DNA from 2 places in the Terribacillus sp. JSM ZJ617 genome. Region 2 is predicted to be linked to the other one. Evidence: riboswitches for the same ligand, from Rfam matches in the RefSeq annotation. Region 2 holds a riboswitch; the other holds the start of a gene.
What was found. Region 2 has a riboswitch for S-adenosylmethionine ahead of ACH6C1_RS17990 (LLM class flavin-dependent oxidoreductase). Riboswitches for the same ligand answer to the same signal wherever they lie in the genome.

Region 1: linked by a shared signal. The riboswitch ahead of ACH6C1_RS05740 (methionine ABC transporter ATP-binding protein) and the one ahead of ACH6C1_RS17990 (LLM class flavin-dependent oxidoreductase) in region 2 are both predicted to bind S-adenosylmethionine.

What each region holds. Positions count from the first base shown of each region.
Region 1 is NZ_JBISEQ010000001.1:1,144,232-1,159,830, forward strand. It holds gene ACH6C1_RS05650 (GtrA family protein) at 1-199, opposite strand, end outside; gene ACH6C1_RS05655 (VLRF1 family aeRF1-type release factor) at 353-1,147, shown strand; gene ACH6C1_RS05660 (2-hydroxymuconate tautomerase) at 1,185-1,364, opposite strand; gene ACH6C1_RS05665 (Fur family transcriptional regulator) at 1,378-1,794, opposite strand; gene ACH6C1_RS05670 (metal ABC transporter permease) at 1,796-2,662, opposite strand; gene ACH6C1_RS05675 (metal ABC transporter ATP-binding protein) at 2,659-3,387, opposite strand; gene ACH6C1_RS05680 (metal-sensing transcriptional repressor) at 3,554-3,853, shown strand; gene ACH6C1_RS05685 (heavy metal translocating P-type ATPase) at 3,866-6,250, shown strand; gene copZ (copper chaperone CopZ) at 6,254-6,460, shown strand; gene ACH6C1_RS05695 (YhgE/Pip domain-containing protein) at 6,497-7,567, opposite strand; gene ACH6C1_RS05700 (MarR family winged helix-turn-helix transcriptional regulator) at 7,621-8,043, opposite strand; gene ACH6C1_RS05705 (spore coat protein) at 8,173-8,496, opposite strand; gene ACH6C1_RS05710 (hypothetical protein) at 8,509-8,748, opposite strand; gene ACH6C1_RS05715 (arsenate reductase family protein) at 8,859-9,218, shown strand; gene gcvH (glycine cleavage system protein GcvH) at 9,302-9,691, shown strand; gene ACH6C1_RS05725 (ribonuclease M5) at 9,836-10,186, shown strand; gene ACH6C1_RS05730 (thioredoxin family protein) at 10,214-10,504, shown strand; gene ACH6C1_RS05735 (hypothetical protein) at 10,592-10,921, shown strand; SAM riboswitch class I at 10,981-11,082, shown strand; gene ACH6C1_RS05740 (methionine ABC transporter ATP-binding protein) at 11,179-12,201, shown strand; gene ACH6C1_RS05745 (methionine ABC transporter permease) at 12,194-12,862, shown strand; gene ACH6C1_RS05750 (MetQ/NlpA family ABC transporter substrate-binding protein) at 12,878-13,705, shown strand; gene sufC (Fe-S cluster assembly ATPase SufC) at 13,938-14,717, shown strand; gene sufD (Fe-S cluster assembly protein SufD) at 14,735-15,599, shown strand, end outside.
Region 2 is NZ_JBISEQ010000007.1:79,590-95,188, reverse strand. It holds gene ACH6C1_RS17995 (S66 family peptidase) at 105-1,133, shown strand; gene ACH6C1_RS17990 (LLM class flavin-dependent oxidoreductase) at 1,153-2,517, opposite strand; SAM riboswitch class I at 2,596-2,697, opposite strand; gene ACH6C1_RS17985 (DnaJ family domain-containing protein) at 2,710-3,081, opposite strand; gene ACH6C1_RS17980 (CAP domain-containing protein) at 3,153-4,001, opposite strand; gene mreBH (rod-share determining protein MreBH) at 4,502-5,509, shown strand; gene ACH6C1_RS17970 (VOC family protein) at 5,770-6,135, opposite strand; gene ACH6C1_RS17965 (uracil-DNA glycosylase) at 6,147-6,779, opposite strand; gene ACH6C1_RS17960 (YdbC family protein) at 6,781-6,999, opposite strand; gene ACH6C1_RS17955 (DUF2164 family protein) at 7,086-7,322, shown strand; gene ACH6C1_RS17950 (PTS transporter subunit EIIC) at 7,330-8,730, opposite strand; gene chbG (chitin disaccharide deacetylase) at 8,750-9,475, opposite strand; gene ACH6C1_RS17940 (6-phospho-alpha-glucosidase) at 9,487-10,815, opposite strand; gene ACH6C1_RS17935 (GntR family transcriptional regulator) at 10,952-11,662, shown strand; gene ACH6C1_RS17930 (IDEAL domain-containing protein) at 11,727-12,077, opposite strand; gene corA (magnesium/cobalt transporter CorA) at 12,358-13,314, shown strand; gene ACH6C1_RS17920 (carboxymuconolactone decarboxylase family protein) at 13,349-13,660, opposite strand; gene ACH6C1_RS17915 (Rossmann-fold NAD(P)-binding domain-containing protein) at 13,798-14,334, opposite strand; gene ACH6C1_RS17910 (SLC13 family permease) at 14,387-15,599, opposite strand, start outside.

The sequences.
Region 1 (15,599 bases), on a different contig from region 2:
GGAACGTAAATCTCGTATTCCAATAATAACTGTTCCAAATACATACCAAATAACTGATGGTATTGAAAAGGAGCAGCAGGAGATTATTCTTCGTCGGCCAGATAAGTAGTAATATATTGAGTACGACTAGGTCAACTGCTGCGTTAAGTACGCCAATAGACGTAAATTGCAGGATTTGTGTGCGGGTCCTTTTTAACATGATTTATCACAGCCTTCAGGTAACATAGTTCGATCTTAACATCATTCCCTTATTTCCTTCCTTTTTAACGTTTCAATCAGCTTGTATGTGGTATGTAGTGCTATATGCTAGTTTTACTTTACTAAGCAAATTTGTAAGAGGAGTGATTGCAGTTTGTGTTACGCAAAGGACATGGAGAAACTCGCACAAAAAGCCAAGCGCCATCCTCAGAAAGTACTTAGCATGTATGTGAATACGGATCCCGCCAACCGTGATCAGACAGGTGGCGAATGGAAGATTCACGTAAAGAATGGATTGAAGAACTTCGAAACATATCTCAAGAACGACCCCCAGGAGCTGGAGCAATTCTTGAAAGTGAAGGATAAGGTGAAAGCGTTCCTGGAGAATAACGGTCAAAGCATGAAAAAAAGCTGTGTCGTGTTTGCATCTGCGGATGATATTTGGTTTGCGGAATGCCTCCAAATGCCAGTCACGACAGAATTTCACTGGGAAGATGAGCCGAAGCTGGATCAATTTCAGGCTCTGTATGAAAAATTCCCAGAGTCAGGCGTCATTCTGGTGCAAAGAAATCAAGTCAAAGTAATCGATGCCGTCCTAGGGAAGATAAATGACACAAAGATATATGAGATGGATATAGACACCGAGAAATGGAAGGTGCAGGCTAGCCCGCAGCGGGCATTGTCCATTAAAGGGAAAGGCGGAAAAGGATCGAAGAAGGACACGATCGAGAATCGCTTGGAAGCTAACCAGAAGCGCTGGTACAAATCTCTTGCACCTGACCTTGATAAGCTCGCAAAAGATAGAGAATGGAAAAGCATCCACCTCGTCGGTAATAAAGAAGAAGCCAAATTGATAGAGAGTTATATGCAGAAGCAGGTCCAGCAGACGGAAGGTAAAAACCTCTTCGAGCAGGAGGAACGGAAAGTGCTGGAGGAAGTGATACTATAAAAAAAGCAGCATGCCAAACTGGCATGCTGCTTTTTCATTAGGATAGGCGCTTTCCTGCGACACCATAATTTGATTTGTTCATTTCCTCAATGATGATGGAAACTGCTTCTGCGCGAGCGCCAGTTGTCTCGACCATCACGTCGGTCATTTTCTTTATCATTTGTTCTTTTTGTTCATCCGTTCGGCCTTCCAGCATTTTAACTGTAATGATTGGCATATATATCGACTCCTTAGCGATTGTGACACGTCGGGCAAAGACCATAAAGCTCGAAAGCGTGTGTATTTACATGATAATCCGCAAGTTCTTCTGTGTAAACTGGCAGCGGACATTTCTGGAGCGGTTTGGTCAGTCCGCAGCTTTCACAAATGAAATGATGGTGATGCGTGCCGCTTCTGCAAGCAATTTTAAACAGCTTTTCTCCGTTTTTTTCACGGGATTCGAGCAGCTCCAGCTGTTCGAAAAGACGGAGATTGCGATAGATCGTATCCAAGCTGATACCAGCATAGCTAGTTTCCATGAAAGCAAGCAGTGCTTTTGCACTTCGATATCCTTTGGCATGGATAAAATAAGCTAGGATATCTGCGCGTTTATCTGTATATTTATGACCATTTTCCTTCAGAATCGCAATACCTTTGTCCACTTGCATATCAGGAAACTCCTTTCTCGAAAGCCGCTTTTCGTTTGTTCGCAAGCAGCAGCTTTTGAATGATGAAACTCAACAGAAGAATCAGGATCGATACGACAACAATGGTACCCCCTGGCGGTATTTCAAAATAATAACCAGAGAAGAGGCCGACAATAACGGATGTCTCTCCGAAGAGGATAGCCAGTATCATTGCCCATTTGAAGCCTTTTGCCAGACGGATGGCTGCTGCTACAGGTATTGTCATCAAGGCAGAGACGAGCAGCACACCAACGATCCGGATGCTCGCTGCAATGACAAGGGCAGTCAGCAGCATGAAGATGAAATGGATTGCTCTTGCATGCAAGCCGCTGACACGCGCATGCTCTTCATCAAAGGAAAGCACCAGCAGCTGCTTGTACAAGAATCCGATGACTAGCAGGACAATGATCGAGATGATCACAATAACACGCAGGTCTTCACTGCTGACAGCAGATACAGATCCGAATAAATAAGAAAACAAATCTGTTGTAAAACCGTTAGCCAAAGATATGAAAATAACACTCAAGCCGACTCCTCCGGAAAGGATGATCGGAATAGCGATTTCTTGGAAGTTACGGAACATGCTGCGAAGCTTCTCGATTAGCAGTGATGCTGCAACCGAGAAACCAAGACCCGCATAAAACGGTGTTATCACAGGAGTTGCCAGCTTTTTCTCCAGTAACAGTCCGAATGCAATACCGGCTAAGGTAACATGCGATAGGGCATCCGCAATCAGAGACAGTCTGCGTACGACGATGAAGCAGCCGAGTAATGGAGCAATCAAGCCGATTAGCAGACCGGTATATAGTGTATTTCGTAAAAATTCAAATTGAAGAAAATCAGCAATCATGCATGAATACCTCGCAATACATGTAAATCGGTTTCAGGCAGGCTGAATTGTTCTGGGCTGCCTTCGTATTGGACTTGCTGATCCAAATAAACAAGTTTGGATGCATAATGCGCAATCCCAGCCAGATCATGCGTGATCATCACTAAGGTAAGTCCTTTTTCCTCATTCAGCCGCTGCAATAATTCATAGAAGCCTTTCACATTGGCGTGGTCGATTCCGACAGTTGGCTCATCGAGTATGATCAATTCCGGCTGGCTTACAAGCGCTCTGGCGATGAAAACGCGCTGCTGCTGGCCTCCGGACAAACTACTGATATTTTCGTGCAGATAATCGCTCATATCCACTTGGGCAACAGCTTGCTTTACAGCGGCCCGGTGCTTGGCGGTAAATCTGCGGAAATAACCGATCTTCGGGGTAAGCCCCATTGCGACTACTTCGAAAACAGTAGCTGGGAAACCTTTATTGAAGGCATTCGCCTTTTGGGATACAAAGCTGACTTTATTCCAGTCCTTAAAGGAAGAAACAGACTGTCCAAAAAGCTGGATGGAGCCATTATTAGGCTGCAGCATTCCAAGTGCCAGCTTGATCAATGTTGTTTTACCCCCGCCGTTTGGACCGATCAATCCGAGGAAGTCACCTTTTTTTACTTGAAGGGATACCTCGCGCAAGGCAGCCTTCTGTTCATATGAGAAATTAATAGTATCTATTTGAAGGATAGATGTCATTTTCTATCACCTTTCTAATCACGTACTTCTTCACAAAGACTTATTCTATCGTAATCATTTCGATTTGTAAATCATAATCGTTTCGATTTAAAATCAATTATTGACATATACCTGGTGGGGGTATATTATATTTATATACCTGTAGGGGGTATAAAGGAGGTGTGCTATGGAACATTCAGATAAAAAGCCAGTCAAGTCAAGGACTACGACAGAGAAGCAAGCGCTTGTTAATCGGCTCAAACGAATCGAGGGACAAGTTAGAGGACTTCAGAACATGGTCGAGGAAGATAGATATTGTGTGGATATCCTTGTTCAAATATCAGCTATTCAGGCGGCACTGAAAAAAACCGGAGCCGCAGTAACCGAAAGACATATGAAGCATTGTGTTTCCCATGCAATTCAGCATGGAGATGGGGAAGAGGCCATCGATGAATTGATGAAAGTACTGCAGCAATTCGGCAAATAGGAGGCGGTCCATATGGATAAGAAGCAAGTAACAGTACCCATTACCGGTATGACTTGTGCTGCATGTGCCACCCGTATCGAAAAAGTGCTGAACAAGATGGATACGGTAGAGGCCAATGTCAATCTGGCAACAGAAAAGGCAGCAATCTCTTTTGATCCGAACCAGGTGGATGAAACAGATTTAACAGGTAAGATTGAAAAGTTAGGCTACGGAGTGGAACCTGATGAAGTTTATCTAGATATAAAAGGAATGACTTGCGCTGCTTGTTCAGCAAGAATCGAGAAGGTGCTGAACAAGCAGGAGGGCATCCATCAAGCTGTTGTCAACCTGGCTGGAGAGACGGCAGCCATCCGCTATAATCCGCTGCTTACAGGTACAGATGAATTTATCGAGCGTATCCGGAAATTAGGCTATGATGCAAGCCCGCGTAAATCCAGGGAAGAAAATGAGCAAGCCAGAGACAAAGGAATCCGGTTGATGCAAATGAAACTACTGCTATCCGCTTTGCTATCTTTGCCGCTGCTCGCTACAATGGGCGGACATTTGGGCTTGTATGAAGTACCGCATATCCTTATGAATCCGTGGGTGCAGCTATTATTGGCTACACCGGTTCAATTTTTGATCGGCTGGCAATTTTACAGAGGAGCTTATCATAGCTTACGCAGCGGGTCCGCTAATATGGATGTGCTTGTTGCGCTTGGCACAAGTGCAGCATATTTCTACAGTTTATATGAAGTAATCCGTTTTCAAGGTAGCGGACATATGCCTGCGCTTTATTTCGAGACGAGTGCCATTTTGATCACCTTGATTCTTCTTGGTAAATATATGGAAAAGGTGGCGAAAGGGCGAACTACTACAGCAATCACTTCCCTCGTCGGCTTACAGGCGAAAGAAGCGACCGTATTGCGTGGGGAACAGGAAGAGAAAATTGCGGCTGCAGAGCTGGTGCAGGGTGATATCGTTATTGTACGCCCTGGAGAGAAACTTCCTGCAGATGGCATCATTGTGAAAGGCAGTACCCATGTTGACGAATCGATGCTCACTGGAGAAAGCATTCCAGTCAGCAAAGATATTGATGATAAGGTAGCAGGTGCTACAGTCAATGGAAATGGAACAATCCAAGTAAAAGTGACACATTCGAATGAAGAGTCGGTTCTTGCGGAAATCATTCGTGCAGTAGAACGTGCTCAAGGATCCAAAGCACCTATCCAGCGCTTTGCCGATCGCGTTTCTTCGTTTTTCGTCCCGGCAGTTATAGTAATTAGTATACTTACATTTGCGGTATGGATCCTCCTGGTGAATCCAGGGGAGATGGCTCCAGCTTTGACAGCAGCTATCGCTGTATTGGTAATCGCATGCCCTTGTGCACTGGGGCTCGCTACTCCGACGAGCATCATGGTCGGCACAGGCAAAGCGGCAGAAGCGGGCATCTTGTTCAAGGGCGGCGAACAGCTGGAGACAGCATATAAAGTAGATGCTGTCGTCTTCGATAAAACTGGCACAATCACCCAAGGAAGACCGCAGGTGACAGATATTTTTGGTGACGCGCACCATTTGCCTGAAGCGATTGCGCTCGAAAAACAATCAGAGCATCCGCTTGCCCAATCTTTTGCTCAATACGGGGAAGAGCATAGTCTTCCAGTCAAGGAAGTGGAAACGTTTGAGAATATACCTGGCAGGGGTATCAAAGGAATAGTTGGAGGGACTGCTATTCTGATTGGGAATAGTGCACTGATGTCAGAAAATAATGTGCCGCTTGAAGACTTTAAGCTCCAGGCTGATGCGTTAGAGAAAGACGGAAAGACTGTCATGTACCTTGCTGCAGAAAAAAAGATAGAATCGATCATCGCCGTCAGTGATGCCGTTAAACCAGATGCAGCAGAAGCTATTAAACAATTGAAATCACAAGGTATCCGGACAGTCATGCTGACAGGGGATAATCAGCGAACAGCTGACAGCATAGCGGCGAAAGTTGGGATCGACACCGTTTTTGCCAGTGTGCTTCCCACTGGAAAGGCAGATCGAATTGCGGCTCTGCAGGAGGAAGGCTTTACTGTCGCGATGGTAGGGGACGGCATCAATGATGCACCTGCTTTGGCAGCCGCTGATATCGGAATTGCCATCGGCACCGGCACAGATGTTGCAATAGAAGCAGCAGGAGTGACCATACTTGGCGGAGATCTCAAACTCGTACCAAAAGCATTAGGGTATAGTGCGAAAACAATACGCAACATCAAACAGAATTTATTTTGGGCACTTGCATATAACAGTGCGGGTATACCAGTTGCGGCAATCGGTCTGCTGGCACCATGGCTTGCTGGAGCAGCAATGGCCTTCAGTTCTGTCAGTGTGGTAGCAAATGCTTTACGATTGAAAAGACAATTAAAGGAGAGATAAGACATGGAAATGACATTACAAGTAAGCGGGATGACTTGCGGACATTGTGAGAAAGCAGTCAAAGGAGCACTAGGAGAACTGGAAGGAATTCAAGGGGTGGACGTGGATTTGGCCAGCGGAAAAGTCGATGTTGTGTATGATGACACATTAGTGACGAAAGAAGATATGAAAGAAGCAATCGAAGAACAAGGTTATGAAGTAGTAGCATAAGAAAAACCTCCGCATTCTGCATGCGGAGGTTTCTTTTTATACTGCTGCAGCTTTTCCGTCTTTTTTAACAAACTGAACAGGCTGCTGTTTTTTCAGCATTAATGCTGCACATGTAAGTAAGAACGTGATAATCAAGATCAATCCAAGATGGAGGATGGTTGATGGTACACTTTCTCCAGCGTAAATTAGCTGAGTGAAGCCTTGCACCCCATTAGAAGCTGGCAGTGCAGCGCCTATTACACGGAATACAGGAGACAATAGGTCTGTCGGGATGATATTCCCGGCAGCCATCAATTGGAACGGAATCATAGCAACGTTGAATAAAGCACCAGCATTGCCGAAAATAGCAAAGCTCATCTGTGTGAAAGCGATACATGCAAAGACAACTAGCAGCTCGAATCCCCATAGCTGCATGTAGGAAGCAGCTGTATCGTTTGCAAGTGCATGAATCGTTACGATAATCGTCGTTACGACAAGACCGATAATCAGTAAAAGCAGCTGTTTATTCCAGAAGAGCTGCCATTTGCCGAATTTACGACTCAGGATTTGTGTGACAATGTTCATTTGGATATTCATTGTCATGACAGCGATGAAGATGATGAAACCAAGGATCATCGGCACCATGCTGGTTGCGAAGTTATCAATGTGATTTTCTTTGATGATTTCTGCTTGTACATTGGAACCAGCTATAGAGTCCGTCATTTGTCTTGCTGTACTTTCAGCTGCCGACAAAGCAACCTGTGAGTTGGAGCTGTTCAAATAGAATTGTAATGTCGTGTCACTCTGTTTGGCTAAGTTTTCGGTGAATGCTTCCGGAATGACAATCAGCATCGTAATATCATTTTTATCCAGCTGTTTCTTTGCTTCATCATATGAAACAAGATCCGCATCAAATGGCATACTATCCATCATTTTTTCTGCCAATGCATTGGCCTGTTCGCCATCTTCATTGACGACAGCAACATGCAAGCGGTCCAGATGATTTGTTGCATCATGATAGCCTGTCAGCCAGATGACGGAAAATAGTAATGGGACAAGTATGGCAAAAGCCATGCCCACTTTCGTATTCGGGATTTTAAGCATTTCCCGCAAAGGTTGTAAACGCAAAATAAAAACTCCATTCTATATTAGTTGCACGTGCATGTATTTAGCGAAAAAAATCACTGCAAATTCTGATGCAGCTTTCGAATCAGAGTATGCAGCAATTCTATATCCTTCCGTTGGAAACCTAAATAAGCATGATTTTCGATTTCTTCTATCTTCGGTTTGATATCTTTTACCAGATCCCGGCCTTCTGCTGTAATTTGCAAACGGATTGCCCGGCGGTCGTGGAGATCATGTCCGCGGGTGACCAGCCCCTTTTTGACAAGCTTATCGACTATCTTCGTAACGGTTGTCTGCTCTCTTTCCGTTAAGTCGGCAAGCTCTTTTTGGGTGATGTTATCCTGCTTGTCCAATTCCGCAATAAGGGAGAATTGTTCTGGTGTCAGTTCAAACTGTTGAAGCATGCGGGACGTTTCCCGTTTCAAGGATAAGTATGTCCGGGATAAAAGCAGTCCTAACTCGTCTTGTGTCCTGCTCATGGTCCGCTCCTTTCAGATAGCTCAAATAGTTGCACATGCAAGTATATTACGGGTTTGTATCCTATGCGTCAATAATTTTTTTGGATTGGGTTAAAAAAAGGACAACCAGCAGCTGATTGTCCTTCTGTGTCATGTATAGGGAAGTTCTTGTCGTGTTTTGCTGAATTGCTGATAAGCCTGTTCCACTTTTTGCTGCGGAGCTTGCTCCAGGCTGTACCACCCATGCTGGAACATCAAGTTATACAAATTTCGCTGGGAGTCTTGTGTCTCCTTGAACATACGGGCTACTGTTTCATATAATGACTGATTGCTCATTTCGTTGAGTGCCGTGCTGTAAGAAGCTGTCATATACTTTTCGGTAGCAAGCAGATCAGTGACGTGATCCCGGTCATTCATGTTCTGCGTTGTCGGGACTGGTGTCTGGGGATTTTCTATCTTTTGATTCTCTGGCATAACGTTCCCTCCTTAATTGAGCGGTTTTGTCTTCAAATGCTCCAGTAACATATCATAATGGCGCTGATGCATCTGGCCGATAGTGTGCAGCGCTTCCTGGGCATCTGTCAGCTGCACTTCACCGGCAGCATGCTGTGCCTTTTTTGCGGCATTCAAGTTCCAGTTCAGCATATCGCTCAAGTACAGTAAGTCTTTTTCTGAGATCATTTCTGGCGGCTGCAGCATGACATTTTGCTGATTTTCTGCTGGCATGGGATCCCTCCTCTTTCCTTTTTATCGTACCCGGGATCCTGGCGATTATTCTGTGCGAAAGATGCAAAGGACTATGCTAAAATAGCAGTATCAAAAGGAAGGAGATCTGTATGTTCCGATTTTATTGGTACCCGAATTGCAGTACATGTAAAAATGCAAAGAAATGGCTGGATGCGAATGACGTATCCTATGAAGCGATACATATCGTAGAGAACCCTCCAAGTCCGGAGATCCTGCAAGAAGCAGCGGATAAAAGCGGATTGCCGCTTACCAAACTGTTCAATACGAGCGGAAAGGTATACCGGGAGGGCGGCTATAAAGAGAAAATCAAAGAGGCAGATGATGCCCAGCTCAAGTCATGGCTATCCGAAAACGGTATGCTTATCAAGCGACCGCTATTAGTTGGGGAGAAGGCGTCAGCGGTAGGTTTCAAACCGGAAGTGTACGAAACTGTGACTGCTTCGAATTAAGCAGAAACGGTGGTAATTTTATCTATTACCTCTTATAGTAAATATGTTAGCTATTCTTGTAGAAAATAGGTGGAGGAATAAAAATGAGCAACTTACCGAAAGATCTACGTTATACTGAGGAACATGAATGGATTAAAAAAGAAGAAGGCAATCAATATCGAATCGGTATTACCGACTTCGCCCAGGATGAACTCGGAGACATCGTATTCGTGGAACTTCCATCAGTTGGTGACGAATTGAAAGCAGACGAGCCATTTGGCAGCGTCGAATCTGTTAAAACAGTTTCAGAGCTGTATGCTCCGATTAGCGGTAAAGTCGTAGCAGTGAACGAAGATTTGGACGACAGCCCTGAGTTCGTAAATGAATCCCCATACGAGAAAGCATGGATGATCGTAGTGGAAACAGACGATGAAGCAGCGTATGAGAGCTTGCTTTCTGTTGAGGATTACGAAGGACGGATTAAAGAGGATTAATTTTTTGGGTCCTTGTTGATATCTGTTAGCAAGGGCGGCGGTCTCTTTTCATATACTATGGCAAGCGTTCATTGCTAAGCTGCCTTTATTCGGGGGCTCGGGCAAGAAAGCAATCAAATATCGATCAGAATAGGTGATGCCAGTATGGGTGATGAAGAAAAAGTCATTATCGTAGAAGGACGCTCGGATAAAGAGCAGATAAGGAAGATCATCGATGAGGAAGTGACGATCATCTGCACCAATGGAACATTGGGCATCGAGCGGCTGGAACAGCTGTTGTATGACTATGACTTGGATCACAAGCAAGTATATATTATGGTGGATGAGGACAGCGCTGGTCATAAGCTGCGAAAACAGTTAGCACGAGAGCTGCCGCATGCCCAGCATATTTACGTAGACAGAACCTATCGAGAGGTAGCGGCGACCCCGGCCCCAGAATTGGCCACAGCCCTGCTTAGCAGAAGTATCATGGTGCATCCATTCTTCCTCGTCTGAAGAAAGAAGGGATGAATTATCAACATTATCAAAACGGAGGTCCAGTCCGTTATACACCAGGAGCAAGCAAGGATATTTGTGCACACGCCTTTTTGCGGCACATGTCAGCTTGCTGAAAAAATGCTCCTTGCGGTGGAGGCAATGATGGACCAGGAATACTATCATAAACTGAACGCCTCTCTCTTTCCTGATTTCATGCAGGAACATCAGATTGAAAGTGTGCCTTGTCTCATTATCTTCAAACAAGGTGAAGTTCAGGAAAAAATATACGCTTTTCATTCCGTCCAGCATATGCTGGCCAAGACGCTGAGTGAATAAAAACAGCTTTCCTTTCCGGAAAGCTGTTTTTTCTTGCAGGAAATCAGAATGAGAAGAGCCAAATACAGTATATGGAGGGGATGGCGGATGATCATCGAAAAACTGACAAAGCTCAAGCATCAGATCGAGGTGAGGGAGGATTTGCTGCCTTTATGTAATGACAAGCGGCTGAAGGTCTTCATTGAATGGGAGGATGCCCATTTCGATTTGCATATAGATAGAAGCAGCCTCACGACACCAGCTTCCAAGCCTTATGGCATTTTACATATACGTACCGATGAGCAGACATTGCAGGAGCTCCTTAGCGGCGAGGTGCAGCTTCGCAGTATCCGTCACAGGCAAGTGGTGGAGGGGGATTATCAGCATATTTTGCTTGTGGAGGCACTACTATTTCTGGGAGCTCCAGGAAGTATGTAAAATATGTTGACAAGATTATTAACTAGATGCTAAACTCCTTTTAGCAATCATATACCAAACTCTTATCAAGAGTGGCGGAGGGACTGGCCCGATGAAGCCCGGCAACCACAGGTTTTCCTGTATGGTGCCAATTCCTGCAGGGAAACCTGTACAGATGAGAGAACAATTATCGAACGCAGATGCGTCTTTTTGTTCTCAGGACAAGAAGACGCTTTTTTTTATGGTTATAAAGCCACATGAGGAAGGAGGAGCGGATATTGATCACTATCAAAAACCTCTCCAAGACATATCGCACAAAAAAACAGAATATTACAGCGGTCGATCAGCTTAATCTTACGATTGAGTCGGGTGAAATCTTCGGCGTGATTGGCTACAGCGGTGCTGGAAAAAGTACTTTCGTACGCCTGCTGAATCGTCTCGAAGAACCGACCGCCGGCGAAATAATCATCAATGGCAAGGATATCGTTAAACAGCGAAAAAACGAGCTTCGTCTTGCCAGACAAGAAATCGGGATGATCTTCCAGCATTTCAACCTGCTGTGGTCCCGTACTGTACACCAAAACATTGCTTTTCCATTAGAAATAGCTGGTGTGCCGAAAAAAGAAAGAAAAGCAAAAGTAGACCGGCTGATTGAGCTAGTCGGATTGAAAGGGCGCGAAAATGCCTATCCATCACAGCTGAGCGGCGGACAAAAGCAGCGTGTCGGCATTGCAAGGGCATTGGCTAACGACCCGAAAGTGCTGCTTTGTGATGAAGCAACATCCGCACTGGATCCGGAAACAACAGATTCCATCCTTGATTTGCTTGTGGACATCAACAAACGACTCGGTCTGACTATTGTATTGATTACGCATGAGATGAATGTTATCCGTAAAATCTGTCACCGTGTAGCTGTAATGGATACCGGTAAAGTGGTAGAAGAAGGCGATGCTGCTCATGTATTCCAAGACCCGCAGCAGGATATCACAAAGCGATTCGTCCAGCAGCTGGATGGAAGCGAGCAGTATGATTCCTTGTCTGCAGCAGTAGTGAAAGAAGGTACAGGTACGATCGTGAAGCTTTCCTTCTCCGGCGAAAACGTCAATCAGACGGTTGTCAGCCAGACTGCGAAACAATTTGATGTTGATATTAACATCCTGCAAGGAAATGTATTGCAGACACAAACCGGAGCAGTCGGTAATTTGTTCCTGCAGCTGGTAGGCAGTGAACAGGAAGTGGAGAAGGCACTGAACTTCATCCGCGCAGCGAATGTGAGAGCGGAGGTGCAGGAACTTGTTTGAGAAGTGGTTCCCGAATGTAGATATTGCAGATTTGAATACAGCCATCTATGAAACATTCTATATGACGATCCTTTCTTTGATTGGTACATTCATCATTGGTATCATCCTTGGTCTGTTGCTTTACCTGACTAGTAAAGGGAAGCTTTGGGAAAATAAGGTTGTCTATGGAGTTGTAGCAGCTGTCGTCAACATATTCAGGGCGATACCTTTTATCATCCTGATATTACTTCTGTTCCCTTTCACCGATTTTGTAGTCGGCACCATCCGTGGTCCAGAGGCAGCACTGCCCGCGCTAATCATTGGATCAGCACCTTTCTATGCACGGTTAGTCGAGATTGCATTGAAGGAAGTGGACAACGGGGTAGTGGAAGCCGCGAAGGCAATGGGTGCGAAGAACAGTACGATCATGTTCAAAGTACTGCTGAAAGAATCCATGCCAGCCCTTGTTTCTGGTCTTACAGTAACAGCAATTGCGCTGATCGGATCCACAGCGGTAGCAGGTGTTATCGGAGCAGGCGGATTAGGCGACTTTGCTTACTTCTATGGTTTCCAGCGACGTCAGTTTGATGTTGTATTTATCTGTACGCTATTAATCGTTATTGTTGTATTCGTCTTCCAATTCATTGGAGACTTGATTTCAAATAAACTAGATAAACGATAAAGGAGAGGGATTCATTTGAAAAAGGCATTATTAGTTATTCTATCAGCAGCTTTCATGATCTTCCTGGCAGCTTGCGGTTCATCTGGCAGCGGCTCGGGTGACGAAGAAACAACAACAATCAAAGTTGGTGCTTCCAGCACACCACACGCAGAGATTCTTAAAGAAGCGCAGCCTATCCTTGAAAAAGAGGGAGTCAATCTGGAGATTGAAGAATATCAGGATTATGTACTTCCGAACGACGACTTGGCAAGCGGCGACCTGGATGCGAACTACTTCCAGCACATCCCTTACCTAGAAACTTCAAACGCAGATACTGGCTATGACCTGATCAGCCTTGGAGCAGTTCACTTGGAGCCAATGGGTGTGTATTCCAAAAATATCAAGAACGTCGATGATATTAAAGATGGTACAGAAGTAATCATGGGTCGTAACGTAGCAGAGCAAGGCCGTATCCTATCTATTTTCCAAGATGCTGGTCTTATCACGATCAAAGATGGTGTAGAACCTGTAGATGCTACTTTGGATGATATTGGTGATAACCCGAAAAACCTGAAATTCAGCATGGATGTTGACCCAGCATTCCTTCCTGATACGTATGAATCAGAAGAGGATGCGCTAGTTGTCATCAACACGAACTATGCATTGCAAGCAGGTCTTACGCCTTCTGAAGACGCATTGATCCTTGAAGGTACAGATTCTCCATACGGCAACATCGTGGCTGCACGTGCCGAAGACAAAGACAATGAAGCATTGAAAAAATTGATGGATGTCCTTCATTCCGATGAAATCAAACAGTTCATCGAAGACAATTATGACGGAGCGATTCTTCCTGTCGATAAATAAGAAATACTATTCTCATGCCTTTGCTGGAATTCTCAGCAGAGGCTATATTTTTGGGTTGAAATGGATGTGTGATACAATAGGAGAAGATCATGTTAAAACTGTGTTTTTATCTAGTAAAAAAGTTGATAATGGTCGAATAATGCTTTAAGATTGTAATGAGAATAAATTGATAATGTGTTTAAATAACGTATTATCGAAACTTATAAAATAGCAGCTATCGGAGGGTTTATAAATGGCAGGTTCAGTTTTAGAAATCAAAGACCTACATGTTTCGATTGAAGATAAGGAAATTCTAAAAGGTGTAAACCTTACGATAAAGAGCGGAGAATTCCATGCAGTAATGGGACCGAATGGTACTGGTAAATCTACATTGGCATCCGCAATCATGGGACATCCCAAATACGAAGTGACTAGCGGAAGCATCACTTTGGACGGGGAAGATGTTTTGGAAATGGAAGTGGACGAGCGTGCTCGTGCGGGTCTGTTCCTTGCAATGCAGTATCCAAGTGAAATCAGCGGTGTAACAAACTCTGACTTCCTTCGTTCTTCCATCAACGCTCGCCGTGAAGAAGGCGACGAAATTCCATTGATGAAATTCATCAAAGAGATGGACGAAGCGATGGACTTCCTTGAAATGGATAAGAACATGGCACAGCGTTACTTGAATGAAGGTTTCTCCGGCGGGGAGAAAAAACGTAATGAAATCCTTCAGCTTCTTATGATGAAAGCTGAAATCGGTATCCTTGACGAGATCGATTCCGGTCTGGATATCGATGCGCTGAAAGTTGTTGCAAAAGGTATCAACAAACTGCGCGACGAAAACTTCGGTTGCTTAATTATTACCCACTACCAGCGTTTGCTAAACTACATCGAGCCTGATTTCGTACACGTTATGATGCAAGGCCGTGTTGTGAAATCCGGCGGATCCGAGCTTTCTCAGCGTTTGGAAGCAGAAGGTTACGATTGGATCAAACAAGAGCTTAACATCGAAGACGAAACAATTAACGCGTAAACTGGAGGAGGGATCTTATGACTGTTGAAACGAAGCAACAATATAATGATGAATATATCAGCCGTTTTTCCAGTTCCCGCAATGAGCCTGAATGGATGAAGGAACTTCGTCAGCAAGCTCTTTCCCAATCGGAATCTTTGGACATGCCAAAACCCGATAAAACTGGGATCAAGAACTGGGATTTCGATACGTATGTGCATGAAGTAGCAGGGGAGAAAATCAATACGTTGGAAAGCCTGCCAGCAAGTGTGGCGGCTTTGATTGATACGGATAATGCTCCAAACCTTTACGTTCAGCGTAATAATAGTGCAGCATACCTTGCTCTAAACGAAAAATGGAGCGACCAAGGTGTTATCTTCACGGATATTTTCACTGCCCTGCAGCAGCACGGCGACTTGGTGAAGAGATTCTACATGAAGGATGCTGTGAATATTGATGAAAATCGTTTGACTGCTCTGCATGCAGCATTGATGAACGGCGGAGTATTCGTCTATGTTCCGAAAAATGTTGTAGTGGACGAGCCGCTTCAAACTATCTTCTGGCAGGAAGATGATAAAGTAGCTTCCTTCAATCATATTTTGATCGTTGCGGAAGCGAATAGTGCTGTAACATATGTTGAAAACAGCATTTCACATAACGCTGACCAAGCAACATTCGCAAACGTTGTGACAGAAGTCATTGCAGCAGATAATGCCAGCGTATCTTATGGTGCGGTTGATAACTATGCTGCAGGTACGACTGTCTATGCAAAACGCCGCGGTGTAGCTTACCGTGATGCTCGCATTGACTGGGCGATCGGTCAAATGAACGATGGTAACACAATCAGTGAGCATATTACACACTTGATCGGTGATAACTCCGGTTCCGAAGCGAAAAGTGTAG
Region 2 (15,599 bases):
TATAAATGTGAAAATGTGCGAATGTCTGGTATTCCATTCCCCATGTAACAACGAATCAAACGACCTAGAGATAATGCTATAATATGGAAAAGGAAAGGGTGATAATGATGACGACCATGTATCCAAGCGCTTTGACTCCCAACTCCACTTTCGCAATTACTGCTCCGTCAAGCGGAGTTCCTGCTCCTCTGCATTCCAAAATACATAAAGCTAAAATGCAGCTCGAGAAACTCGGTGATCATGTGATCATTGGAGAAACCGTCTGGACACAGCAAGCCGCTAGAAGCAGCTCTGCTGAAACTAGAGCTAACGAGCTGATGGCTTATCTGAGTGATCCGGAAATCGATGCAATCATGCCGCCATGGGGAGGAGAACTGCTTGTACAAGTATTGCCCATGCTTGATTGGGACAAGCTATCCAAGAGCAAGCCCACATGGCTGATTGGTTATTCGGACACAAGCACACTTCTATGCAGCTATACACTCCAAACAAATTTTGCAACTGCCCATACGACTAACTTTTTTGATTTGAATATGGAAGCACTCGATGAAACAACGAAGCAATGGCATAAGATATTATCTGCAACGTCCCGCAAGCACATGGCGCAGCACTCATCCCCTATGTATCAATCATCATGGGATGCGCTATTTGATCAAGACAATCCTGAGGGCTTCGACTTGGACAGCAAAACAGAATGGAAAACCACGACAGGTGAAGCCGTTTCCTTTACTGGCCGCTTAATCGGTGGCTGCTTGAATACCCTGACCGCTATCGCCGGGACGAAATATGCTCCTATTCAAACTTGGCGGGAATCTTTTAAAGAAGATACGCTCGTCTACTTGGAATGGTTGGATTGGAGTACTGCTGAAACTTACCGGAATCTTTGGCATTTGAAGGAACACGGCTGGTTCAACGGTGCGAGCGGATTACTATTTGGTAGGCCTTCTCGAAGCACTCCTTCAGAGGATTATACAGACGAACAGATGATTCATGAATTCGCAGATGAAATTGGATTGCCGATAATCTACGACGCCGATATTGGACATATGCCGCCGCAGTTCACGATGATCAATGGTGCGTTGGCAAATGTATCATATAAAAACGGCAAGGGAACTCTCACTTATCTGGAATAGGAGAAGAGGAGCTAAAAGCTCAGCTCCTCTTTCCTTGTTTTGCCGGATGTGCCGCAGCGAGATGCGGTTGTCCGTATAATTTCTCCCTAAAAGTTCCTTCTGCATAATCCTTTTTATATAATCCCCGCTCCTGCAAGATAGGTACAACCAATTCCACGAAGTCTTGCAGGTCTTTTGGTGTAATGTAATGTGTCAGATTGAAGCCATCCACTCCGCTTCGCACAAAGAAATCCTCAATCTTGTCCGCTACTTGCTCAGGACTGCCAATGATGATATCCATTTCAGCTGGCTGACTGAATTTCTCCTGGATCTCTTTTACCGTAAATGGTTTGGCAGCATCCTTTGTCAGATAAGCAGCTCGCGATTGACCTTGTTCCGTATGCTTGTACATGAACAGTTCTTCTTCATTTTCATAGGAAGCTAAATCATAGCCTGTGGATCCGCCATACTGGGCTTTGGCAGCATCTGCGCTCCAGTATTGCTTGATCTCGTCATATTTAGCATGAGCCTTCTCTTCTGTTTCAGCTACAACGACGTGCAGGAAGGTAAAGGCCTTGATTTCATCGTGGCTTCTGCCATAAGCCTCCGCACGCGCTTTGATATCCTCTATATAATAGTTGATTTTTTCTGGTGTCGGTCCGCCGACAAACACACACTCTGCATGTTTTGCGGCAAAATCCCTGCCTTTTTCGGAAGTACCTGCTTGGTAGAGCACCGGTGTGCGCTGTGGGGATGGCTCACTTACATGTGGTCCCTCCACCGAGAAATATGTACCCTTGTGCTTGATGCGGTGCACCTTTTCTGCGTCCACCAGAACCCCTCTTTCCGGGTCCGAAATAACAGCATCTTCTTCCCAGCTATCCTCAAGCAGCTTATAAGAAACCTCCAGGAATTCATCAGCTATTCTGTAACGCTCATCATGCTTTACCATCTTCTCCAGTCCAAAATTCTGGGCTGCATTCGGCAAATAGGAAGTAACGATATTCCAAGCCACTCGCCCATTGGTCAGGTGATCGAGCGTCGAAAATTTACGTGCATTATGAAAAGGCTGTTCGTACGAAGTACTGACTGTGACAGCGAAGGACAAATGCTTCGTCACAGCTGCCATGGCCGGGATAGCGAAGGCTGGATCATTAAGCGGTACTTGCACGCCATCACGCAAGGCTGCCTTTTCATCTCCTCCGTAAACATCATAGACGCCAAGTACATCAGCGAAGAACACCGCATCGAACTTTCCTTTTTCCAAAAGGCGCGCAAGCTCCATCCAGTATTCCAGCGACTTATACTCCCGATGTCTTCTGTTCTCCGGGTGCTTCCATAAGCCATGGGCGTTATGATTGGCGGCTGTCATATCAAATGCTTGCAGGATAATTTGTTTGGTCATCGCTTCCACTCCTCTATTTATGTAAAAAAAGCCTCTTCCGTTTTACAGAAGAGGCTCCTTATCCAAGGTAAAATGCTCCTCTTATCTGTCAGACTTCTCGTCTGCTGGAATTGGCACAGTGCATTACTGCCTGTTGCCGAGGCTTCAAAGGGCCAGTCCCTCCACCTCTCGTGATAAGAAAATACTATTTGATTATGTTAGATTGTTTTCAATTTGTTCCCGATATTGACTGAGTGTTCCTGGCGAATTTCGCTTGAGCTTTTGAAGCAGCGCTTCGTATTGAATCTCTTTCTCACTAATGCGCTTCCGGAAAGCTGCCCGCTCTGTGTCGTCCGTACAAACACGCACCAGATCACGCAGTGCTACAATCTCTTTCTTCAGCTCCATCTCTGGCGGAATGTAGCCAGCATTCTTCAGGATCTTATAGCTCATACGCATATCCTCCGGTACACCGGAGAGATCCTCCAGCTCCAAAGGTTTTCCAGCACCAGGAAGATTACGGAACTCTCCATTTGCTTCAGCCTGCTTGATTCGCTCCTCCGCAAGCAGCGAAATCAGATCCATATAATCACTCCCTGCATACAAGAAAAGCAACCGATCATGATCGGTTGCTTTTCATTATACAATAATCTGAATTATTTACCAATGAATTGCTGTGTCCAGTAGTTACCGTTTTCTACATAACCTACACCGATGTTAGTGTACTCAGGGTTAAGGATATTCTCACGGTGACCTTGGCTGTTCATCCACGCTTCAACGACTTCTTCAGGAGTCTTTTGTCCTTGAGCGATGTTTTCACCTGCAGTTTTATAAGAAATACCGAAAGATTTCATCATATCGAACGGAGAACCGTAAGTCGGGCTGTTGTGATCGAAGTAACCATTGTCAGCCATATCTTTGGATTTCGCACGTGCTACTTTGCTTAGTTCAGTATCGGCTTTCAAAGCTTTAAGACCAGCTTTTTCACGCTCTTTGTTAGTCAAGTCTACTACTTGCTGTTCGAATGCACTCAGGCCTTCAGCAGCTTGCTTTTCTTCTGTTTGCTTGTTATCAGAAGCAGTTTCTTGTTTTTGTGCTGGAGCTTGAGCTTTTTGTTCAGTTGCTTGCTCTTCAGCTTTTTCTTCCTTTTTCGGAGCAGCAGCTTTTTGCTCTTCTTTCTGAGCAGCTGGTGCTTTTGCTTGCTCTTGCTGAGGTGCTGCTTGAGCAGGAGTCTGTGCTTTTTCTTGCTGAGCTGGCTGCTGAACATTGTACTTCGCTAGCAAGCTATCAGTATTAATGTGAATGTTATAAGCAGATAGATATTCATTCACCCATTTATTCAAATCTTCGATAGAAGAGAAAGATCCGCTTTTCACTACTTGTGCTACGTGCACTTGAGCTTCTTCTTTCGTTGGTTGAGCTGGTGCAGCATTTGCTGTTCCTGCCAATGCGCCTCCCGCTAGAATAGCTGTAGATAGTGTTGTTACTAATACTTTCTTAAACATGATGTTGCTCCTTTCGAGATGTATGTTTTCCTGTTGCAGCAACATCATAGCATGGGTTTTTGTGTAATATTGCAGCCTAGAATTTCCAATAGGCACTCAAACCTGTACAGCACTGCGAAAAGTCCGATTCTTATGCGAAATCGTACCCGTTTAGCCGACTATGAAACTAGTAATAAACAGACGCTTTACTATTTATTGGATGTAAATTAGGATTGACACCTTTTTCATTCCTAGTTTTTGTAACAATAGATCAGTATTTGTAATCTATCTGTAAATTGACTTACGCTTAACCCTTGCATATAATCCTTTACTCCTAATCTATTTAGTTTAATCTGCCAAATTAGGATAAAGGTATCTCTTTAACACCTCTATACCAGGTGATAGAATGAATTATGTCGAATTTAAGCGCCTTTTTGGCTCTTTGACAGATCTACCCCCATAAAGCTTTATACGGGGGAGAATGAATATAGTAGAAATATGTCATTATTGGAGGAAATATAATGTTTGCTAATCCCGAAATTGGAATAGACCTTGGCACTGCAAATATACTTGTGTATACGAAACAAAAAGGAATCGTATTGAATGAACCATCTGTGGTTGCAATTGATATGGAAACAAAAAACGTTGTGGCAGTTGGAGCAGAAGCGAAAGAAATGGTTGGTAAAACACCACAGAATATCGTACCGATTCGTCCATTAAAAGATGGCGTAATCGCCGACTATGATGTAACAGCTCAATTACTGAAAGAAATCCTGAAAAAAGTGAGCAAGGTGATGGGCTCTTCCCTTCGCAAACCAACTATCGTTGTCTGCACACCGTCTGGCAGCACATCCGTTGAAAGACGCGCTATACATAATGCGGTCAAATCGTATGGTGCAAAACAAGTCCACTTGATTGAAGAACCAATTGCGGCAGCAATTGGTGCTGATCTGCCAGTAGATGAGCCAGTTGCGAATGTAATTGTCGATATCGGCGGTGGTACAAGTGAAGTAGGTATTATATCATTCGGCGGCGTTGTATCTTGCCGTTCTGTCCGCATCGGCGGAGATTCAATGGATGAAGAGATCATCCAATATATCCGCAAGCAGTACAATATCCTCATTGGAGAAAGAACTGCTGAACAGATCAAAATGGAAATCGGCTATGCCTTGATTGACCATGATGAATTGATGATGGATGTCCGCGGCCGTGATATGGTAACAGGATTACCTAAGACTGTGGGTATTTCTTCTAAGGAAGTACAAGTAGCTCTTAAGGAATCTTTGGAACAGATCCTTGAAACAATTCGCATGACATTGGAAGACTGCCCGCCTGAACTAAGCGGAGATATCGTTGACCATGGTGTCATCTTGACTGGCGGAGGCGCATTGCTTAAAGGCATGCAGCAATGGCTTGCATCTGAAATCAGCGTCCCTGTTCATTTGGCTCCGAATCCACTGGAATCCGTTGCAATCGGTACTGGCCGTGCCCTGCAGATGATCACAAAACTGCAAAAAGCAGCAAAATAAAAAACAGGCGTATCAGTCAGCTGATACGCCTGTTTTTTTTACAGAAAGACGAAAAAGACCGCTTAGAAACGAAGGAATAAGCGAGAAAGCCTCGAGTGAGGCGCCTTTTCCTCACGCAAGGATTTATCGCTTAAGCCGCAGTTTTTGGTCTTTGGAGCTAGACATGGAAAAGCGAAAAAACTGCTTGAAACGGAGGAGTAAGTGAGAGTCATGCGTGAGGAGCTTTTTCCTCCCGCATGGCTTTATCGCTTAAGCCGCAGTTACTGGCCTTCTTTGGTGCTAGACTGTACCAATCCGAAGCCGATTCCGACTGGATCAACCAAATAAGCGAGATGGAAAGAATCAAACTCCATCTTTTCTCTGACAACAACTGCCCCTTCTTGCTTGGCTGCTAGGATTGCTTTATCCAAGTCTTCCACTTCAATCTGGATTCTTGTTCCATGCGGAAAATCATGCGGTCCTTTACTTATTCCGCCATCAATTCCTCCGGCTGTCTCCATATTTTGATAACCCCAACTCGGAGCGCCAATATTCCAGCCAAAAACATTAGCGTAGAAGCTAGCTGCCTTTTCCGGGTCTTGGCTATTCAGCTCAAACCCTGTCACTTTACCCCTGATTTTCTCCATTACACCTCTCCTTATCTGTTCAGAAGTTCGCGAATACTGTATGCATGCTCTTCAATTACCGGCCGCAGACCTGGATTGTAGAATACAGACGCTGGATGGTAGGTCGGGAAGATACGATATATCTTCTCGGAAAGCACAAAGGAATCCTCCTCTATGCTTTTCAGTTGCTGTATTGGCTGTTCTATCAGCTTTCCAGCGACTTCCGTGATTTTTTCCTTCGAACCGGTTATCCTCTCCCAGCCTATTCGCCCCAGTGTCACGAGAATTTCCGGTTCCGTCTGGGCAATTTCATAATCAAGCACAGGCGCATGTGCAAGCACTTCAGCCTTGGTCGGTGTTCGATTATATTTTTTCGTGACAGTCTCACCGCGTATTTGTTTTGTTTTATATTGATAAGGTCTGCTTCTGACTGCGCTTGAAATAAAAACTTCCGATCTATCCACAGCTGCTCGCTCCAGAAACAGATCCAGCTCCTTGCCTGCTCGCCCACTGAATGGCATCAGGCTATGTATCTCCGTCTCTCCCGGTGCTTCTCCTATAAAGAAGAGAACCGGATGCTTCGGCCCTCTCCCGGGCAGGAAACCTTCACAAGGATAAGGAGCCATCCTTTCTTTGGCTAACTGAACCAACTCCTCCGGCAGCATGTCAATCCTGCTCCTGCAGCACGCGAAGCAAGGCACCGACTTCTTCAGCTGATAATGTGATACCTTTCCCCATCTTCTCATGATCCGGAGCCCAGTCCCGTATATCATACTTCGGGTCCCGCCCGTTCCAGCTGATCAAATTGAGTTCCTTCTGCCATCCTTTCGGTGAAACGGATAGCACTTCGAGTTCTTTTACAATCTCATAAGATAATTCCGCCATCATTACTCCCACCTTTTCCCTTTTCTAAAGTCTAGCAGAACTTTTTGATATAATGAAACGAAAATGAGCTTAGGGAGGAAAAACAGATGCAAAACCCAATTCGATTGAATGATACACAGCGCAACGAAATGATAAGTTCCCTGCAGACGTATTTTGAACAAGAAAAAGACGAGCAGCTAGGCGACCTGGCCGCAGGTCTGCTGCTCGACTTCATTATCAAAGAACTAGGTCCTATTTTTTATAATGCTGGTATCGAAGCATCCTATCAATTTATGAATGAAAAAATTGAGGATCTATTTGGGATTCAGGTGCGGGAGCAATGAGTGCTCCTCAGCTTTCCAAAATATCGTCAATTTCCTTTTTCACAATAGTAGCCTGAGACCCGATGATGATTTGCAGGTTGTGTTTATCAACCTCCACAACACCATGAACTCCCATTTGCTTGATTTTTTGTTGATTCACTTCATTCATATCCTTCACTTCCAGCCGCAGTCGTGTCATACAATTGTCGTTTATAAGAATGTTCTGCTTTCCTCCCAAGTTCTCTACCAGCTTCTGTGCCATATATCTGTAATTGTTATGAGTTAACTCCAGATTTTTTTCCTCTTCGCCTGCGGCTGCTTCATACAATTTATCTTCAATTTGTCCAATTACCGCCACTCGACGTTTTTTGATGACATAATAGAAAGTGAAATAATACAACAAGAAGAAAGCAATACCTACCGGGAGGATAAGAAGTCCTCCATCGCTCAATCCTAAGTTCACAATATAATCGATCAGTCCGGCTCCCCAAGAAAAACCATGACGTATATGCAGGATGTACAGTGTAGCACCAGCCAATCCGGTATAGACGGAATGGACGAAATAAAGCAACGGTGAGGTAAATAAGAAGGTGAATTCTACAGGCTCTGTAATCCCAGTTATCACTGATGTAGCAGCACCCGATGACATCAATGTTTTTGTTTCCTGCTTTTTATATCGAGCTGCTCGCGCAATTGCCAGGGCAATTGCCGGTACACCGAAAAGCATGGTGATATAAAATCCGCCAATGAAGAATCCCGCCATTGGATCTCCGCTTAAGAATCTGGTGATTTCACCGTTGACCACTTCACCTGAAGCCGTCGTATACTCACCAAGTCCAAAATAGACATATGTGTTTAATACGTGATGCAAACCGAATGGCAGCAGGAAACGATTCAGGAAACCGAATATAAAGACACCGATTGCGCCTAAGTCCATCAGCGTCTTACTAAACGCATCGATTCCCATTTGAGCATACGGCCACAACCAACTCATCAGCCCGGCAACTAGTACCATGGTGAAAATGATGACCGTAATCGGGAACTTTTCCCCGCTGAAGAAAGCAAACATATTCGGCAGTTTTGTGTCTTTAAATCTGTTATAGACAAAAGCAGCTATCAAACCAGCAAGAACCCCTCCAAATACACTCATATTCAGTTCAGGATTCATTAACGCGAGACCTTCTTTTAGTACGATAATGGCAAGGAAACCGGTCAGTGCCGGTATCCCTTTATCTTTTGTTTTCGCAAGTCCCATTGCAATACCGATGGCAATCAGTGCATCCATCTGCGTCAGTATGACACCAGCTGCTTGGAATAAGGGTATATCCAGTAAATCTTCAGCAGTGAGTCTATAAAGGATACCAGCAATCGGTAAAGCTACAATCGGAATGAGTAATGATTTCCCTAATCTCTGCAAGAAATTGCGCATACTTTCTCATCTCCCGGTATTATAGACTTTTGAAAGTTGCAAGCTCCACATCTTTACAGTTATTTAATACTTCTTTGACTACATTCGATGTTAACAATTCCAATTCGTCCAGTCTCGGATACGTATAAGAAGATCCTCCCATCACAGCCTTATCCAGGTAGCCTGGATGACACATCACTTCCACTGTATCTGCATCTTTGAACGCATTTGCAATACTCACTTCATCCTTCAATACTTTTTCTACGTAATACTCGAACCGATTCGGATGCCGCAGGTGACTTGGCAAATCCATATTGTTTCTCACAGGCAGCTGATACTCCTCTGCAAGCCGGCAAAAAACATCCTTTATTCCTTTATACGTATTGATATGGTGATGACTGTCAAGATGCGTCGGCTTGATACCAAATGACAAAAAGCGTTCAATCTGTGCTTTCCATTCATCATATACTTCAGCTAACTCAATATTAAAAGCGCTTTCATAAAATGATAGCTTTCTAAATCTTCCGTGTACATCTACAATTGTCTGATGATCTTTCAAAATGGGTTCCCCACATGTCAATACAAGATGTACCCCTACTCCTAATCCTGGATTTTGCTTTGCTAAATCAGCAGCATGTTCCGCTCCTGGCATATTTGCCATAAATGTCGCTGAACTAAGAACACCATGTTGAAAGCAATCAATAATCCCATAATTTATTGCTCTAGAGTAACCGAAATCGTCTGCATTGATAATGAGCTTCTTCATTAGATTTCCCCCTATTGAAAAGATGGCCAATATTCTTCATTCGCTTTTTGTAAATCAACCAATATACGTTTTGCTTTATCTGCATCCACCACCGTACGATTCAATGTCATCGCTTGTAACAATTTCCTATAATCCTTTTCAAAATAGGCCTCACAGACAAGACGCTCATACGCATATTGACCTTCTATCAATCCTTTATGAAAGACTGGAATCTCCCCTACAGCGAACGCATGTATCCCATTGGCAGTGAGTAATGCAGGTACTTCCACGATGGCATCGGAGGGCAGGTTTGGAATAATTCCGTTATTCTCCACCATCACGATGTATCGATTTTTTAAATTATATGCAAGAGACGCAGCAGCTCTGATGATGAATATGCCATGGATGTCTGCTTTCAAATCCTCTGCTGAAGCAGAACCAGCAGTGACTATCCGTCTGCACATATCATGAACACGCTTTTGTCTTCCTTCTATGACCTGTCGGGCTCTCGTAGAAGTCGGATTTGACTTTTCCACTATCTTGTCTGGGTAAAGGTAGTACTGTAAATAAGTATTTGGTAAATATTCCGGGAAATCAAGTAAAGTCTGGCGAGCTTGCGCAAACGTCTCCTGCCAGGAAACATCATTGGCTATTTCCTCATCTTCAGGCCTAAATCCTTCTTCAATAATTAGTTCTTTTAGACGTTCTGTATAATCAGTTCCATCCTTATGCTCTATTTTGGTGAACCAGCCGAAATGGTTCAAACCAAAATAATCCGCTGTCAAGTCCCAGATATCTACTCCTAGTAATTTCGCATAACTCACCATAATGGCAATCGGCATATCACAGATGTTCAAAATTCTGCTGTCGTCGGGAAACTCCCGTTTTAGCGCATAAGCTACAATGGCTGCCGGATTCGTATAATTCAATATCCATGCATCTTTTGATATAGCCCGGATATCTCTGACCAAGTCTGTCATATCCTTTATAGAACGGATGCCATAAGCCATACCTCCTGGTCCGCAAGTTTCTTGACCGACCACACCATGAGATAAGGGGATTTTCTCATCCAATTCCCGCATCTCCAAACCGCCTGTGCGTATTTGGACAAATACAGAGTCGGCATCTTTACACGCTGATTCCAGATTGGTTGTGCTTGTGAAGATAAGATTACCGCCATATTGCTCTTTAAGTAAAATCGCAGCTGCATCTGCAATGATTTTTTGTCTTTCTTCGTCCTGATCAAATAACACTAATTCTTTTAAAGGAAAAAATTCTTTTTCAGCAATTAGACTTTTAATTAATCCTAGCGTATACGTACTTCCTCCGCCAACGATCGCAATTTTCAGTTTTCTCTTCACTTATCTCCCTCCTTAATTAATACAACTATAATACAAATTTGAAAGCTATTCAATACAATGTATTATAGTTGTATGTTTTTTTATGATTCATTACAATACAACACAGAGATATTAAACGAGAGGTGATGTAGGGATCATGAAAAGTACGCCCCTCTATCGTCAGATAGCAAATGAAATAAAAAAAGATATTGCCAGAGGAAATATTAAAAAGGATGAAGCCATACCTACTGAAAAGGAACTGGCTGCTGCATTCCAGGCAAGCAGAGTAACAGTAAGACAAGCAATACAGTTGTTAGTAGACGAGAACCTGCTGTATAAAGTACATGGAAGCGGCACCTATGTGAAGCAGCAGAAAATCGAGCATGACATCTACCGACTTCAGAGCTTCACAGAAGAGATAATCAAATTAGGTAAGGTACCTTCAAATAAATTATTAACTTTTACAATCATGCAGCCTGAAGAAGAAATCAGAGATCGTTTACAGTTACCAGTGGAGGCCCAAGTCTTTTATATAAAAAGATTGCGATGTGCGGATGATGTGCCTATTATTCTAGAGGAAACTTTCATGCCGATTGCCATGTTCCCTGACCTGACAGAAGAAATTATGATGAACTCTAAATATGCCTATCTAGAAAACAAAGGGTTTCTTATTAAAGAACGGCTGGGAGAAATCATTCCAGCATTGCCATCAGCCGACCTTATGAAGCTTCTCGAAATAAAAGAATCAGCCCCTATTTTATCCATGCATCTGTGGGCTTATTTGGATAATGATATTCCGTTCGAATACACAAAATTGTATTATCGCAGTGATCGTTATACGTTTAAATTCAGTTCGAAGCGGTATTGAATAAAGGTTGGGGCATAAATATTTTATCCACATAAAAAAACCGAGCAATATCTGCTCGGTCCAGTTAATTCGGGATATATTCTGTATTAGACTCAGATTCCATTTCGTCTAGTATTTTCAATTCTTCTGTCAGATGCAAGAACCAGTCCTTATCGCCAGAAATAAGAGATAAATCAATAAGATTCAATAGATGCGCCCTGCTCGGTTCTACGCTTGGCGGAAAATACTTGATCTTGCTTTGGAATGTTTCGATCGTTTTACCGATCGTATTTTTATGGTCACTTTCTGTTACGTATACTTTCACCGTGTTCAGTTTCGCATTCACTGCTTCTACGAACCCGGTAAATAATTCATCATTTATCGAATGTCCTGTTACCCAGTCACCAACAGTTACAAAGCTTTGATTATCAGACATATCGTTGTCCTCCTTCAGCTTAACCGGCTGGCTAAGCAATGGTGATTGTTGTAGGTTGTTGAATACTATAAAAGATTCATACCAAAAGCGCAATACTTTTGCATATAAAATTTTAAAATATTCAGACAAATAGTCTTTCAGCAATTTCACAACAGTTACAATGCTTGGCTGTATATTCATTTTATACCCCATAGCCCTTTTCTTTAATCACACTGCTTGTCGTTTTCTCTCTGCCTCCGAATGCGCTATAATGTGACTATATATTGCAGGAGGTTGTACCATGATACGCAGCATAGCGATAACACGTGACAAAAAAATACTCAAAGATCTGCCGTATCAGGAACTAAACAGTCCCGACATTCTCTGGTACTGGGTCGATTTTAGCGTACCGACAGAGGCCGAATCAGAAAAACTCGGCGAGATCTTCCATTTCCACCCACTGGCAATTGAGGACTGCTTCCATTTCCTTCAGAGACCGAAGCTCGATGAATATGACGGGTACCATTTCCTCGTTCTTCATGAGCTGAATCACGAATCGTTCATGTCAGATGAATTGGATATCTTTCTCTCTGAACGTTATGTAGTCACTTTTCATCTTGAAGAATCAATGGCTGCGGACCACGTTTGGCAGCGAGTCATGAACGAAGGTCCAAAGGAGCACTCTCCATCAAAAATCGTCTATCATCTAATAGATAAATTGGTTGATGATTACTTCCCTCCGTTGTATAAAATGGAGGATCGGCTGAACGAGATTGAGGATGAAGACAGCCACAAATCACCTCAAACTTTAATCAATGAAGTATTCGATATCCGCAGTGATTTGCTTAGAACCCGGCGTACGATTGCACCAATGAGAGATCTGATCTACCGGCTTCTCAGCATTCAGAAATTCGATTTTGTCCAAAATCAAAAGGCCTACTTCAATGATATTTATGATCATTTGCTGAAACTTACGGAAATCGTTGATTCCAACAGGGAGCTCACCTCTGATATGCGGGACAGCTACGAGTCGATCAATAGCAATCGAATGAATGCAATCATGATGACACTGACTATTGTCTCCACCATTTTTATTCCTTTAACCTTTATTGCCGGTGTATACGGGATGAACTTCGCCTATATGCCGGAGCTGCACTGGAAATACGGCTATCCGGTTGCCATGCTGCTGATGGCTGTCATTGCCGTAGTAATGCTGTGGCGCTTCAAACGAAAAGGCTGGTTCAATATCTTTAAATGACAAAATGCGTGCAGTATCATCTGCACGCATTTTGTCATTGGTCGTCCACTACTTCTTTTAATAATGACATAGCTTTCAGCGAAGGCGGGAACCCATTCAACAATGCACAATGTTGGATTGCTTCCATCATCTCTTGGACAGATATGCCGGACAGGAGAGCAGCTTCGAATTGCTGCCGAAGTGCACGCTCATCTCCGTTTGTAACGAAAACAGCTATACTGAGCAATGCCAGGAATTTACCGTTAAGCCCGGTATATCCAATCTCTCCACTATCAACAGCAAGGTTCTCTTCTTCCTTCATCAGCTTAGCCACCAACGCCCAACCTTGATCTTTTGCTTCCTTCATCGGGAACCCTCCGCTTAATCCTTGGGCATAACTAGACCTATTTTCCTAGTTGCACATTTCTATTATCGGTAGAATCCTTAAGTTATGAACAATTCAGAAGAAAATAATTCAAATTCTTCATAAAGCGAGAATAAAGATTATGGCCTGGCATTCCACGGCTCGATTGTTCCGACGATATAGCGGGAATGTCTCTGTTTGACTGCTTTTTCTACTCCTTTTACTATTTCTTCATTTGTAAGCCACCTGGAAGTGCTTCCGGTCAGCTGGAAACCTAAGATGACCTCATAATAATCGATAGTATCGGGATAATGAGGTACATAGTTTTGTAGCGGATCATGAGCACTGCTCCCTTTTATATGAAAAAGCTCTATCCTCTTTGACGCATTGCCATATGTGTTACAAAGAGCTTGTATTGCACTGTTTCCGCTGCGGTGAATCCAGCTTACAATGATATCTGGCGGCGGAACATCCTCCAGCTTTTTTTGAAAACTTTCAAGCTGATGGTAATCTGCTTGTATCGTTCGAAGGCGCTCTGAATGGGCAGCACATTCAGCTAAACGCCTGAGTTTTTTCTCCGTTCGAGCAATGACTGTCACCTTATGCCCCTCCTGATTCCAGTCAAGGACAGCTGCTTGGAGCATGCCCGTTCCTCCAATTACCAGATAATGTTTCATGGTGGTCTCCTTTAATGAACAGGAGTCTGCCAATGGCAGACTCCTATCAAATTCATTTCCACGATTCAGGGTACATGTTCAAATCAAGTCCCCATAGCGGACCGACAAGCGCAAAGACTCCTAGAATGAGTAGAACGAGGGTAAATATGTTAAGCACAAAGCCTATCCTGACCATCTCTGCTATCGTAATTTTACCAGTTGCAAATATGATAGCGTTCGGCGGCGTTCCAACCGGAAGCATGAATGCACAGTTGGCAGCCATCGCAGCAGGCACCATGATAGCATATGGATGAACATCCAAAGCTAAAGCCAATGATGCCATTACAGGCAGGATCATAGTAGCAGTCGCTGTATTGGATGTAATCTCGGTCAAGAACAATACGAGTGTTGTCGAAATAACGATGATCACAAAAATATTTAATCCTTCCAAGACTGTAAGCTGATCACCGATCCATTGGGAAAGCCCGGAGCTAGTGAAGCCAGCTGCGACTGCAAGCCCACCTCCGAATAGAAGCAGAACTCCCCACGGCAATTCTTTCGAAACGTCCCAATCAAGAATCCTTTGCCCTTTTTTACTTGAACTAGGAATCAAGAATAATATTACACCTGCCAAGACTGCTATTGTCGTATCACTGATACCCGGGATAGCTAGTATCTCCAACACAGCATCCTCTTGCCAAAGAAAGGTGCGGCTGACCCACATGAATGCAGCAAATGTAAATACGGCAAGCACGGCTTTTTCTTCGAATGACATTTTGCCCAGATCCCGTTTTTGCTTAAGGATCAGCTCTTTTCCACCCGGCAATTCCTTCATCTTGATTCGGAAAACAAATTTCGTCAGATAAAACCATGTCGAAAACAAAAGGACAATAACAATCGGTACGGCTATCAGCATCCAGCCGCCAAAGGAAATCTCTACGCCAAACAAACTGCTTGCCATTGCCGCCAGGATAATGTTCGGGGGCGTACCGATCAGCGTTCCGAGACCGCCAATCGTTCCTGCATACCCAATCGCGAACACAAGTGATTTTTCGAACTTCCGATTATCTTCACCGATGTCTTGCTTGCTGGCTTTTGCCGCTTGACTGGCTTGATAAATAATAGCTGTCCCGATCGGCAGCATCATCATGACCGCTGCCGTATTAGATACCCACATCGAGAGGAAACCAGTAGCAATCATGAATCCAAGTACGATACGTGAGGTACTCGTTCCGACTACACTGATGATATTCAATGCAATACGTTTATGCAAATTCCATTTCTCC